3 regions of the Mesobacillus boroniphilus genome follow, and region 1 is predicted to be linked to each of the others. Evidence: riboswitches for the same ligand, from Rfam matches in the RefSeq annotation. Region 1 holds a riboswitch; each other region holds the start of a gene.
What was found. A riboswitch is a leader RNA that binds a small molecule or an ion and turns the genes downstream of it on or off. The one in region 1 is predicted to bind S-adenosylmethionine.
Positions count from the first base shown of each region.

Region 2: it holds a riboswitch for S-adenosylmethionine, as region 1 does, so the genes downstream of both, DYI25_RS20445 (sugar ABC transporter substrate-binding protein) here and DYI25_RS16125 (O-acetylhomoserine aminocarboxypropyltransferase/cysteine synthase family protein) in region 1, are expected to answer to the same signal.
Region 3: it holds a riboswitch for S-adenosylmethionine, as region 1 does, so the genes downstream of both, DYI25_RS19530 (trans-sulfuration enzyme family protein) here and DYI25_RS16125 (O-acetylhomoserine aminocarboxypropyltransferase/cysteine synthase family protein) in region 1, are expected to answer to the same signal.

Region 1 is NZ_QTKX01000002.1:672,842-677,057, reverse strand. Features, by position in the region: gene DYI25_RS16130 (methionine ABC transporter ATP-binding protein) at 1-663, opposite strand, end outside; SAM riboswitch class I at 950-1,064, opposite strand; gene DYI25_RS16125 (O-acetylhomoserine aminocarboxypropyltransferase/cysteine synthase family protein) at 1,178-2,494, opposite strand; SAM riboswitch class I at 2,579-2,681, opposite strand; gene DYI25_RS16120 (hypothetical protein) at 2,768-3,106, opposite strand; gene DYI25_RS16115 (MFS transporter) at 3,289-4,216, opposite strand, start outside.
Region 2 is NZ_QTKX01000003.1:635,409-639,624, reverse strand. Features, by position in the region: gene DYI25_RS20450 (sugar ABC transporter ATP-binding protein) at 1-1,099, opposite strand, end outside; gene DYI25_RS20445 (sugar ABC transporter substrate-binding protein) at 1,368-2,465, opposite strand; SAM riboswitch class I at 2,569-2,676, opposite strand; gene DYI25_RS20440 (dynamin family protein) at 2,828-4,216, opposite strand, start outside.
Region 3 is NZ_QTKX01000003.1:450,550-454,765, forward strand. Features, by position in the region: gene DYI25_RS19520 (YitT family protein) at 1-248, opposite strand, end outside; gene DYI25_RS19525 (CBS domain-containing protein) at 429-1,535, shown strand; SAM riboswitch class I at 1,623-1,725, shown strand; gene DYI25_RS19530 (trans-sulfuration enzyme family protein) at 1,841-2,977, shown strand; gene DYI25_RS19535 (methyl-accepting chemotaxis protein) at 3,083-4,216, shown strand, end outside.

The DNA.
Region 1 (4,216 bases):
TTCAACAATCTTTCCGCCTTCCATTACAGCGACTCGATGGCAAATCTTCCTAATAACATGCATTTCATGAGTGATCAGGACAATCGTAAGACCCAGCCTCTTGTTGATGTCCACAAGAAGATCAAGGATTTGGTCAGTCGTCTGCGGATCAAGCGCTGAAGTTGCTTCATCCCCAAGAAGTACTTTAGGGTTATTAGCCAGAGCCCTGGCGATTCCAACCCTCTGCTTTTGACCGCCACTTAACTGTGAAGGATAGGCATCTCCCCGGCCCTCAAGACCTACAAGTGTGATTAATTCTTTTACCCGTTTCTCTCTCTCAGCCTTTGGCACTCCGGCAATTTCAAGCGGGAACGAGATATTCTCTGCTACTGTTCTTGACCAGAGCAGGTTGAAATGCTGGAAAATCATGCTGATTTCCTGGCGAGCCATACGCAGTTTCGCTCCCTTAATCTTTGAAACTTCCCTGCCAGCTACTACTACAGAGCCTGATGTCGGGATTTCCAAGCCATTCAGCATCCGGATCAAAGTACTTTTGCCGGCACCACTGTAGCCGATGACTCCATAAATTTCGCCTTCCTTGACTTCAAGGTTGACATCATCTACCGCCTTAACCTCTCCCTTGTTGGAAGGGTAAATCTTTCTGGCATTTTTTATCGTAATCAATTGACTCCCCCTCTTTGCAACCGAGTATTACACACTTATTAAAACCGTTAAATTTCCCTAAAAATAAGAAGGTTATCAATCTAGTTTCCCATTCCCTAACCGAAAAAATTCAAACTCAGCGAAAACGGGCAATAGTCTCTTATCCTAAACGGGAAGATTGTGCTCTTGTGGTAAAATCTTTTCGAACAAGCTTTTCGGCTATAACTTTTAAGCATTTTTTCGAAAAGGGCAAAATAAAAGCCTTCCTGCAAGTGAGCAGAAAGGCATAGTAATAGTGGATTCCTTTCTCTCATCTGCCAAAGCGATCTGCTTTGTGTGAATTGGCACCATTTCAGCAAGCAATGCTTACTGACGGTTGCCGGGTTTCATAGGGCACTTCCCTCCACCTCTCTTGATAAGAGCACGCTATTAAATTATCTAATCGGTTTTAAGTTACGAGTGTGATTGTAGCACGTAGTAAAAAAGAGTGTCAATAAAAATTATTTTTAAATATTTTTTAGGATATTATGGATATTTAAGCCCTTGCCGGGATTCCTGGCACACCGGTCGCCTTTTCGATTGCCTGCTCCAGGTCTTCAATTATATCCTCGACATTTTCAATCCCAACGGAAAGTCGGATTAAATCTTCAGGTACTCCCGCTGCTTTAAGACCGTCTGAATCTAGCTGCTGGTGTGTTGTGCTTGCTGGGTGGATGATCAGGCTTTTTGCATCACCAACATTCGCAAGGTGGGACCATAATTCTAATGAGTTTATCAGTTTTGCCCCGGCTTCCCTGCCACCTTCGATTCCAAATATGACAACTGCTCCGGCTCCCTTCGGAAGATATCGATCAGCGAGTTTTTTATCAGGATGGGATTCATGCCCCGGATAACTGACCCAGGTAACAGCAGGATGCGATTCAAGGTATTCTACGATTTTACATGTATTCACAACATGTTCCTTCATCCGTACATGCAAAGTTTCTACCCCAAGATTGAATTGGAATGCACTCTGAGGACTGATCGCCGGTCCAAGGTCACGTAAAAGCTGGACTCTTGCCTTAACGATATATGCGGCAGCTCCGATTGCCTCACTATACACAATGTTATGGTAGCTGGAGTCCGGCTCATTGAAGCCTGGGAATTTAGGAGACTTCCAATCGAACTTCCCTCCATCCACAATGATCCCGCCCATGACAGTGCCATTTCCTAATAGCCATTTGGTTGCCGAGTGGATGACGATATCTGCGCCATGTTCAATTGGCCGGCAAAGATATGGTGTTGCAAATGTGTTATCGATAACCAGCGGAACACCAGCTTCGTGGGCAACTTCCGCAACAGCTTCAATATCCAGGACCCTGAGACTTGGATTGCCGATTGTTTCTGCATAGACTGCTTTTGTTTTCGGAGTGATTGCCCTTCTAAAATTGTCAGGGTCAGTTGAATCGACTAGATGAACTTTTATTCCGTACTTAGGCAGGGTTACAGCAAATAGATTGTAAGTACCTCCATATAGATTAGAAGCAGCGACAATCTCATCACCCGCATGCGCAATGTTCAGGATGGCCATCGTGATGGCAGACATCCCGCTTGATAATGCGAGAGCACCTATACCACCCTCAAGCAATGCCACTTTTTCTTCCAGGGCAGTAACTGTCGGATTATGTATCCGTGAGTAAATGTAGCCCGGTTCTTTAAGCGCGAATAAATCTGCTGCATGCTCTGTATTTTGAAATTGGAACGCATTGCTCGAATAAATGGGAACTGCCCTTGCACCGGTTACTGGGTCGGGTGCCTGGCCACCATGTACCCCTAGTGTTTCAATTCTGTAATTTTTTTGCCCATTAGCCATCTTCATCTCTCCAATCTAAATAATTTATCTGGAAAAATTGATACAAAAAACCCTCTTCCTAAGAAGAGGGTCATTTATCATCTCTCCTTATCTTTTCAGAGCAAAAACTCTGCTGGAATTAGCACCGTGTTTCACAACCGGTTGCCGGGCTTCATGGGGCCAGTCCCTCCGCCTCTCTGGATAAGAATATTCAATTTCGTTTTTACTGCGTTAAAGTGATAATATCACGTCCCAAATTAACAGTCAATATATTTAGACTATTCAGATAAAATTTTATACAGGAAGTGGTCTTGCAAGATAAAATAACGATTCCAGCACCAATTGGGCTCGAAAAGGACAATCGATTGTAAAGTAATTCATTTTTACTCCCTGCCGCAGTTTAAGATCTCCATTAAATAATTGCTCTAAATGTGCATCCCTTCCTGAAATCTTTGCATTGGTTCCTGTATCTATCCAGGTTTCGCAGCAATCCACCTTGCCATCCCTGAAAAACAAGTAGTATGTGTCACTCTCTGCTACTATTTTTAAGTTTAAGTCTAGTTTATCTACCAGTTGAAGAACATGCTCTTTGTTCGGAATTTCATTCACAAACCTGTCAATTATTTCTCGCATTCCGATCAACTCCCTTATATTAAATATTCCTTGCCATTTGGGAAAAACCTGTTGGAATCCTTCGACAAATAATTCGCTAATAATGGAATTTGCATTGTGAATAACGTAAAAAAGACAATACCGTTTTATATTTCGGCATTGTCTTTCATTTCCCGAGAAATATATCCAAAGAAATACAGTAATCAAGCTGGTTTTGTATTCACCATGCCGGAATTTGGCTTATCCATCGTTTTGAAAACTATGAAGAAATAAGAGGATCCTACTAAATATAAACCTGCAGTAATGGTAAATACAGTCGCGTATCCCCAATATGAACCGTACTTCAGGACGATTCCAGTCGACACCGGTCCCATAACTGCCCAACCGAGATTAAAAACCATTTGATTTACAGAGTTGGCCAAACCTTTCATGGAATCATCAACCTTCGACATCATTAACGACATCTGGATCGGATTGCCGGCGTTCATAAGTGCCTGTCGAAACAAAAATCCTAGAGCAGCCAGCCAAAAATTCTGTGTATACGCTGTCAGCAACAGAAACGGCAGCGAGAGCATTTGCAAAACAACTACTGCTTTCACTTCACCAAGTCTGCGTACGACCATAGGCCCGATAATCATTGCTACAGCAGTGGCACCCTGCCCAAGTGAAATAACCAAACCAATCAATGAATTGGAAGCCATGAACCGGTCTGCAAAATAAAGGTTCAAATACGGAATGACCAAACCTGCGCCGAAGCCTATCATCAATTGCGCTACAGCAAACAGCAGAATGATTTTGAAGCTGACTTTGTGGGGAATGCCCTTAGTTTTTTCTTTTATATCGCTAACCGATATAAGAGATGGCCGATTTTCATTCAAGCTCATAATCGGGATAAGAGCAGCTATAAATAGACCCGAACCAATGATCAATGTGTACCGAATACTCTCCAATTCAGGAACGGCCATAGAAAATAAATCTGTAAGAATTCCGCCTAAAAGGCTTCCCACCACGTTTGCGGCAGTCATCGCAGCGAAATGAATACTGAATAGGTGCACTCTTTGTTCGGGCTTAGAATTTTCCGCAAGCCAGGGAATAATCGAAACCTGAATGAATGCTGACGCCAGTCCGGTC
Region 2 (4,216 bases), on a different contig from region 1:
TGGTGAATTTCTTGAGGTTGACCGCGGTAAGATTGGAAGTGACCGATTCTGCGACAAGGACCCCTTCCTTGCGCCTTTCTTCAGGCACCAAGGCCAAACCGCTTTTTACTGCAGCATGAGGACTCGTTAGGTTAAGGATTTTTCCTTTTAGCTTTACGGTCCCGCTCTTGGTTGGTCCCGCGCCAAACAGTGCTTTGCACAGCTCTGTCTTTCCTGCCCCGACCAGGCCGGCAAGCCCGACAATCTCCCCTGCTTTTACATGGAGGGAAGTATTTTTCACTTTATCTCCATCTGATAAGCCTTCGACCTCCAGAAGGGTTTCTCCGAATGTGCTGAACTTTGCTGGGAATTGGTCTTCCAGCTTCCGGCCGAGCATGTACTCAATCACTTGGTGGGTGTCGACCTCAGGAATATTCCTTTTTACCACCAGCTCGCCATTTCGCATAACCGTCAGCTCATCGCACAATTCAAAGATTTCCGGCATTCGATGGGAGATGAAGATGATGCCCACATTCCTTTTAGCCAGGTCCCTGACAATCCGGAACAATTCCGATGTTTCAGTATGACTGAGAGGAGCTGTTGGTTCATCAAGAATTAAAAAGGAGCATTCACTTGAAATTGCCCGGGCAATCAGGACAAGCTGCTTTTCGGCAAGCGTCAGTTCCCCGGCAAGCTTTTTTACAGGAATGTGAAGGTTCATGCTGGATAGGATCGACTCGGCCTTTTTGAAAAGCTGCTTCCAATTCATCCAGTGCTGTTGGCCCATCGCCTGCACCGTTTGGTTGAGCATGATATTTTCAGCCACTGTCAACGATGGGATGATGGCTGTATCAACCTCCTGGTAGACCGTCTGGATGCCGAGTTTTTGTGCATCAGCTGGTGTCCTGATTTCGACACTCTCGCCATCGAGCTGGATTTCCCCTGTGTAATGATCGTGGGCACCAGAAAGCACCTTCATTAACGTCGATTTTCCCGCTCCATTCGCGCCAATCAACGCCTGAATACTTCCTGTTGCCGTGTTGAAATCCACACCGTTCAGCGCTCGCACCCCCGGAAAGTCAATCGTGATGCTCTTCATCTCCAATCTCTTAACTGCCATTCCGGTTCCTCCTCCCTATCAATCTGCAAAGCAGACACTCTCTTCGATTTTGAGAGTGTCTGCCCGGTTTGATTTTGTTGGACTGGAAAAAATCGCAGAAAATTTCCAGTTCGCCAATAAATTTTGATTTTCGCCAATTAATCCCCTGAAATCGCCAATAAATATGTGAACGCCGCCAATAAAATTCGATTATCGCCAATTAATTTGTGAAAACCGCCAATATAATTCTCAACGTCTAAAACTCGGGGCACATTATGAAGAAATAACGTTACTTTTTATAATGCTCCTTCAATTTTTCCATCCAATCTTCCAAAAATGCATCAGACTTGCCCCAGCCTTCGATAATTTCAGCAAGATTCACCATGTTCACCGGATTTTTTGATTGCTGCAGCTTTTCCTGTGAAATCAGTGATGCTTCAAGGTCATATGTTGCTGGTGTTTCTTCGCCGGCCAGCTTTTTCGCCAGCAATCTCATATTCACTTCTCCGATAAGCTTAGGATCAACAGCGGCGGTGTATTTCCATGGGCTGCCTTCTCCCTGGATTTCCTGCAAGTCAGCATTGGAAACATCAATTCCGTAAATTTTGATTTCTTCTCGGCCAGCTTCCTTGATCGCACGAGCCGCGCCAATTGCAAAAGCGTCCCATGTTGCGAAGATCGCATCAATTTCTCCTTTTGGATGCTTGTTCAGCATAGCGGACACCGCGTTTTGCGTCTGGACGCTTGTATCTGCAGCCGCTACTCCAAATCTTTCAACCTCTTTGATTCCTGGATTCGCATTCAGGGTTTCCTGGTAAACTTTATTTCTTCTAACCATTGGCGGGAAGCCATCGACCCAGAGGTAGACGATATTCGCTTCTCCATTTTGGTCCTTCACAAGTTGTTCTAATGCCTGCGTTGCGAGTGCTTCATCATCCTGGGATGTAAGTGTGACTCCTTCTACCTGAGCCAAATCCGGATTTGAGTCGAAGGTCACGACGCTTTTGCCGTTATCAACTAATTTCTTTACGTCCTCTACCGTTGCTGCATCATCACCATGGGAAATGATGAAACCATCATAGTCCTGCTGAAGCCCCTGATTAATCGCGTCATGGAATTTGGCTGTATCTCCATTCGCCGTGAAGACATCTACCTTGAAGCCAAGCGCTTCACCCTCAGCCTTCGCTCCGGCTAAAAATTGCGCAGTATGGTCATCTCCGCCAATCTTGCGAATGACTTTAATTTTGACTTCCTCACCTTTGGCAAATCGCTCCGGTACTCCTTCCACCGGACCGCTAGCCGTCTTTGTATCTCCTCCGCCACAGCCTGTCAGCAGCAATGCGGAAGCAACTGCACCTAAAAATACTTTTTTAATTCCTTTTTTCATCTGACTTTCCCCCTTTGATTGATCTGCTTGGTTAACTAAAATAAAAAAACCTCTCCAGAAAAGAGAGGTTTCAAACGCAGTAGAATACAAAGGTCGGATTCCTCTCTTATCTTTCAAAACAAATGATTGTTTTGCAGGATTTAGCACCAATTCCAGTTGGAACGGTTGCTGGGCGTCATAGGGCCAGTCCCTCTGCCACTCTTGATAAGAGAATTTCTTTATTAAGTTAATGTTGCAAATCGATAAATTTTACTTTAAACTCCTATACTCATATTGTCAATAATATTATGAAAATTTAATTTTATTATTTTTCAGTACCCAGAAAAAAAGGAAGACCCTAATTCGGAATCTTCCTTTTTTGATTATTCCTTGCCTGCCGCGGTCATCCATTCAAACTGGCGGAGCTTCACTTCGTACAGTGTCAATGGGTCGCGGTAAAGCTCTGGGTTGATTCTCATTTTTTCAAGTTCGATCTTTCCGAATTCGATTTCGGCCTTGGCTTCTTCTACTGCTTCTTCAAGAACGTTGAATGGGTCTTTGAAGAACAGGTTCACATCGCGTTCAATCGATTTTTCAAAAATCTCGAATTGCTGCAGAAATCTTTTCGCAATGGTTACGCCGATTTCATAATAATCTTCCGTCTCGAGATAGGTTTTGTATCTGTTATAAAGCATCGCATTGTTTTGCGGCAGCACAGCAAGAAGCTTGCCAGCACTTTTTAGGAAGAACTGCTGTGGCGTCGAGCGGTTCATGATGTTGACCTTTTCATAGTGGACACCGTTCGTCATCCGGTCTGCATCACGGCGCCAGTCATCAAGTACCCTGAAATCACAGTCGAGGCTGATCCGCTCATCCCCATAAATGGAGTTAAAGCCCTCAGCCATTTCATTCAAATAGTTTTGGCTTTGGTCAAATTCGTCCTTCGAAAGTTGAATCCAGCCTCTCAAATCATCATGGAATTTCGGCAATACGGTTCCATCGAGATATTCCTGTATTCTCTTATTCATTTCTTCGTCCATATCAGTATGGATCTTTCCGAAATCGCTCTCCTCCGTCACCAATTCAGAGCAACCTCGCAGTATTTCCGGTATCTTTTCAATGATTTCTGCACGGGTTTCATCCTTGATTTTACGGTATGACTTCTGGATGGATCGTGATTTTTCTTCTTCAATGTCTCCCAACTGGTTGATCGCGCCGTTAAGCTTACCCACCATTTCTTCATTCCAGCTGTTTGATTCTATATGGTTATTCTCGATTTCAATTCGCTTATCGAGCAAATACGTGATGGCCCTTCTGACGAAGAACTGAAGTTTTGCGGTGCGTTCCTGCTCGAAGTCGACTGTGCTTCTGTTTGTCCTAATGAAATCAGAGAAATCTTTTAGCTGCTTGCCTTTATCGTAGTTAGATGAGAAAGCAAACATTTTTGAGTCAGGATAGTATTGGCTGATTTCAGCCCATGTTTGGTCAAAGACATCTATTGCCTCCTGCTGACTGTATATCACATCTATTTTGTTCAGCAGGAAGTGTATAGTCAGATCCGGGAAGTACTCTGAAATTTTCGAGAGGATTTCCCTTTCTTTTTCCGTAAAAGGATCATTCGCATTGAGCACGAAAAGCATACTATCAGCAAATCTCAAGTAATTGTACAACGGGTGCTTGTCATAGTTATTGCTATTGACTCCTGGTGTATCAATCAGTGCAAGTTCATGGTCGCGCAGGAATGGGAACTCTGCCTTGAAATCAATGATTGT
Region 3 (4,216 bases), on a different contig from region 1:
GTGAATTTCAGGCCCATTCTCCGATACCCGATATAAAGGAAAGGCAGGTTAAACACAATAAGGAATATACTCATCGAGATATTAGTCAGTTCCGCGGCGATAATCGAAAGCCCGATGACCCCGCCGTCAAGGATCGCGTTAGGAACGAGGAACATATCAAGCCCGAATGCCGCGATAATTGCCCCGAGAGTTATCGTCACAAGCTGTGTTATCTCTTTGATCACTCTTTTTTTCTTCGTTGCAGCCACTAAATATCAAACCCTTTTCTATTAAAAATATCTTCTATGAATTAGTAATGTATGTACTATACTTATTGTATCAAACTTTAAAGTGTATCTGGTATTTTTACATTATATATCCATGATTAGTAAAACCGGTAATTGGGGTAATGAGAAGGGGAAGTTAATTGAAATTACGGAGGGGCTATTTTGGCTAACAATACTCAGTTTAAACATAGATCAAATAATCAACAGTCAGGTTCCAAAAACAAGAAGAATCATCAGACTGGTAACAATAAGAAAAAGTCATATATGAGAACTAACCCTAAGCCGCAGGAAAAAGAGGAAAACAGGTTGAAGCGTGTTAGTGAAAAAAATCAAACGCATGATGGCAATAAAGGAAGCGAAAATGGAAAGTCACCGAATCAATCTAACAGCGGTAATGGTAACTCATCTTCCATGCAGGCTGATAACGGTAATGGCAAACCATCCTCCAATCAATCCAAAAACAGCAACGGGAAAAAGCGTGCCTATGAGAGTGGTAGGAATTCATCGAATCAAAATCCCGATTCAGGAGCTAAAGCTTCAGGAGACCATGAGGTGAAGCATAAGGAGCAGTCCGGAAAATTCGAAACGGCATTTAACAGAATTCATAAAGCGTTGAAGGAAATGGTGAAGGGGACGGACAGCGATGCATTTGTCGAGCTTCTGTACTCCGGCTATAAAAATCATTCATTAGTACGTAAATATAAAAGTGAGCTGCACCAGTTTGCAAAGCTTCGCAATGCGATTGTCCATGAGCGGGTGAACGCTGATTATTATATTGCCGAGCCGCATATTGAGGTGGTCGAACGGATTGAGGAGATTGCCAGGGAGTTTGAGAAACCTCAGACAGCTTTGTCGATCGCGACCTGCCCTGTGTTTTACTATTATGAGGATGCCTATCTTAAAGATGTTCTAAAGGTAATTAATAAGTTTGATTTTACAAGATTCCCTGTTTATGACAAGGATGATAAGTATATTGCCTTACTGACTTCCACGGAGATCATCCAGTGGATGGCGAAGCATTTTTCCGACAGTGTGGTGCATTTCGAGGATGTCCGTGTCAAAGAACTGTTGACGAAGGGGAAAAATTATTTTGTGACCTTTGTTGATGAGGATGCATCCTTGTATCATATTGAAGAATTGTTCGAGCGTTACCATACAAGAGGCAAGAAGCTGCAGGCAGTCATCATCACGGAAACGGGTGACCGCCATGGGAAGCCAATTGGCGTAATAACGCCGTGGGACTTGCTTGACAGTGACCCGGAAGATTGAGTTTCCGGTCTGGTAACTGTCATTGACGAGCTGCCAGTGGTGCTGGTATACTGCAGCTATTAAAAACTATTTTCAGAACCGAAATAACTCTTATCCAGAGCGGCGGAGGGACAGGCCCTGTGAACCCCGGCAACCTTCATATTCAAAATGAAAGGTGCTAAATCCTGAAGATGCAGTCTGAAGATAAGAGAGGCTGATTGAACAGAAACCTCTCCTAATTGGGAGAGGTTTTTATTATAGGCTTTTTTCGTGGTTTTGCATCCACATTCGGAAAAAGCCTTACTATTATAAAAGCAGGTGAGCATATGGAAAAAAGATTTGAAACGGAAGTACTGCATTCAATACATAACAAGCCAAAGGGGATTAAAAGCAAGGCGACACCGATTTATCAGACGTCGGCATTTACCTTTAATGACCTTGATGAGCTTGAGGGCTTTTATCAGGGAGAAGGAAATTACTTGTATTCAAGGGTAGGAAATCCGAATACAGATGAACTTGGTCAATCCGTTGCGGCGCTTGAGTACGCGGAAGATGGGGTAGCGGCTTCCTCAGGTTTAGCTGCCATCTTAGCAGGTGTCCTAGCAGTAGTGAAGAATGGTGATCATATCGTTGCGGCTGATGATGTATATGGAGGGAGTTTCCATATGCTGAAAGCCGAGCTTGAACGCTTTGGAGTCGAAACGACATTTGTATCTTTTTCCGAGTTGGACAGAGTCGAACAGGCGATCAAACCCAATACGAAGCTTCTTTACACCGAATCAATCACGAATCCGCTCCTCCGTGTTGAAAAATTGGAGGAAGTCATTGAGCTGGCAAAGAGAAAAAGTCTTACTGTATTAGTTGATAATACTTTCGCTACACCACTGCATGTCCGCCCGTTTTTACTCGGAGCCGACCTGGTCGTCCACAGCGCGACGAAATACATTGGAGGTCACAGTGATGTCACTTCAGGTGTCGTCGTTGGCAAAAAGGAACTGATTGCAGAAGCGCGTGCAAGAATCGTGAATCTTGGTGCGAACCTTAGTCCGTTTGAAGCGTGGCTGACTTGCAGGGGCTTGAAGACTCTCGCGTTAAGGATGAAGGCTCAATCGGAGAATGCCAGGTTGCTGGCTGACGGTTTGAGTGAACATCAGAATGTCGCAAAGGTTTACTATCCATTTGCTGAAGGTGAAAAAGGCTTCGGTGCCATCGTGACGGTTGAACTGGCAGAACACGTGGATACAGACCAGTTTTTCAAATCGCTTGGATGGATAAAAATTGTCCCAACACTTGCGGGAGTAGAAACGACTGTCTCTCATCCACTGAAAACCTCCCATCGCGCACTGCCTCCAGAGGCTCAAGCAGAGCTTGGCATTACGTATCGATTAGTCAGGATTTCCGTTGGGATCGAAAACCCAGCTGATATTATCGAACAATTTGTGACGGCGCTGGAAAACTCGTGAGAAAGATGGGGGAAGGGGTTAATAATATTTCAATCATTCCGATATTATAGGAAGAATATACTAGTACCCCTAAGAGTTTGTTGAAGGTTAAAAGGAGCGGGCAGGATGCGCAGACTTGTTAATATTTCGTTAAAGACTAAGGTTTTTTCATTTTTCGGCATGTTATTTTTCGTATATGCAATATCAACAGTTTATAATTTTTATTTGTTGAATCATTATAAAGATAGCTCTGGCACATCCGAATTAGTGTCAAAGAGTTTGTATTCAACTACTATTGCTGGAACACTTATATCAATTGGCTGCATTGTTTTTATATTGATCCTTTTTCAGAACGTTTTCCGGCCAATTGATCGTTTAACGGATGCCACCAAGAAAATGGTTAATGGCGATCTATCGATACAGATTGAAAGCGGAACTATGGATGAAATGGGTATGCTCACATCCCATTTCAATGAAATGATTGAAAAGTTACGTGTTCTTGTTTCGCAAAGCCAAAGTAACACCGGATTGATTCTTGATTCAGCCATTAAGCTTTATGAAAGTTCTCATGAGCATGAAAAAGAGAGCGATAGAATCAATTCTTCCATTATGCAAATCTCTGCTGGGGCCGAGCGGCAACAAGAGCAATATACTTATCTGAATGAAATTGCTGAAAATATGGAAGACAGGATCAAAGAAATTGCAGAACTGGCCAATGCCATTGATGCAATGTCCTCGGCCAACGTCGCAAAAAGCGGAGTGGGCATGGAGTTAATTGGTCAAACGAGTGCACAAATTGAACATATGAACCATATCACCAGCGAGGCTGCTGTTAATGCGGAAAAATTAGCTGAAAAAACGAATGAAATTGATCAAATCGTCAGCATTATCTCTGGCATCTCTAATCAAACGAATCTTTTAGCATTGAATGCGGCAATCGAGGCAGCCCGGGCTGGGGAACAGGGAAAAGGATTCGCTGTTGTGGCCGGCGAAGTCAGGGCTCTGGCTGAACAATCTCTTCAAGCATCTAAACAAATCCAGAGTGTAATTGAAAGTGTGAGAACAGAAATAATTAAAATGGTTGAAGTAATGGCTGGCGGAAATTCAGAGGTGCAGAAAGGAAGCAGGTTATTCTCGAATGTACATGAGCAGTATTCTGATATGAGGGAAGGAATCCTTTCCATCCAGAGGGAAATTGACAGGATTGCGCACTATGCAGATGACCTTAAAGAGCAAACTTCCGAGCTGACTACGATGAAC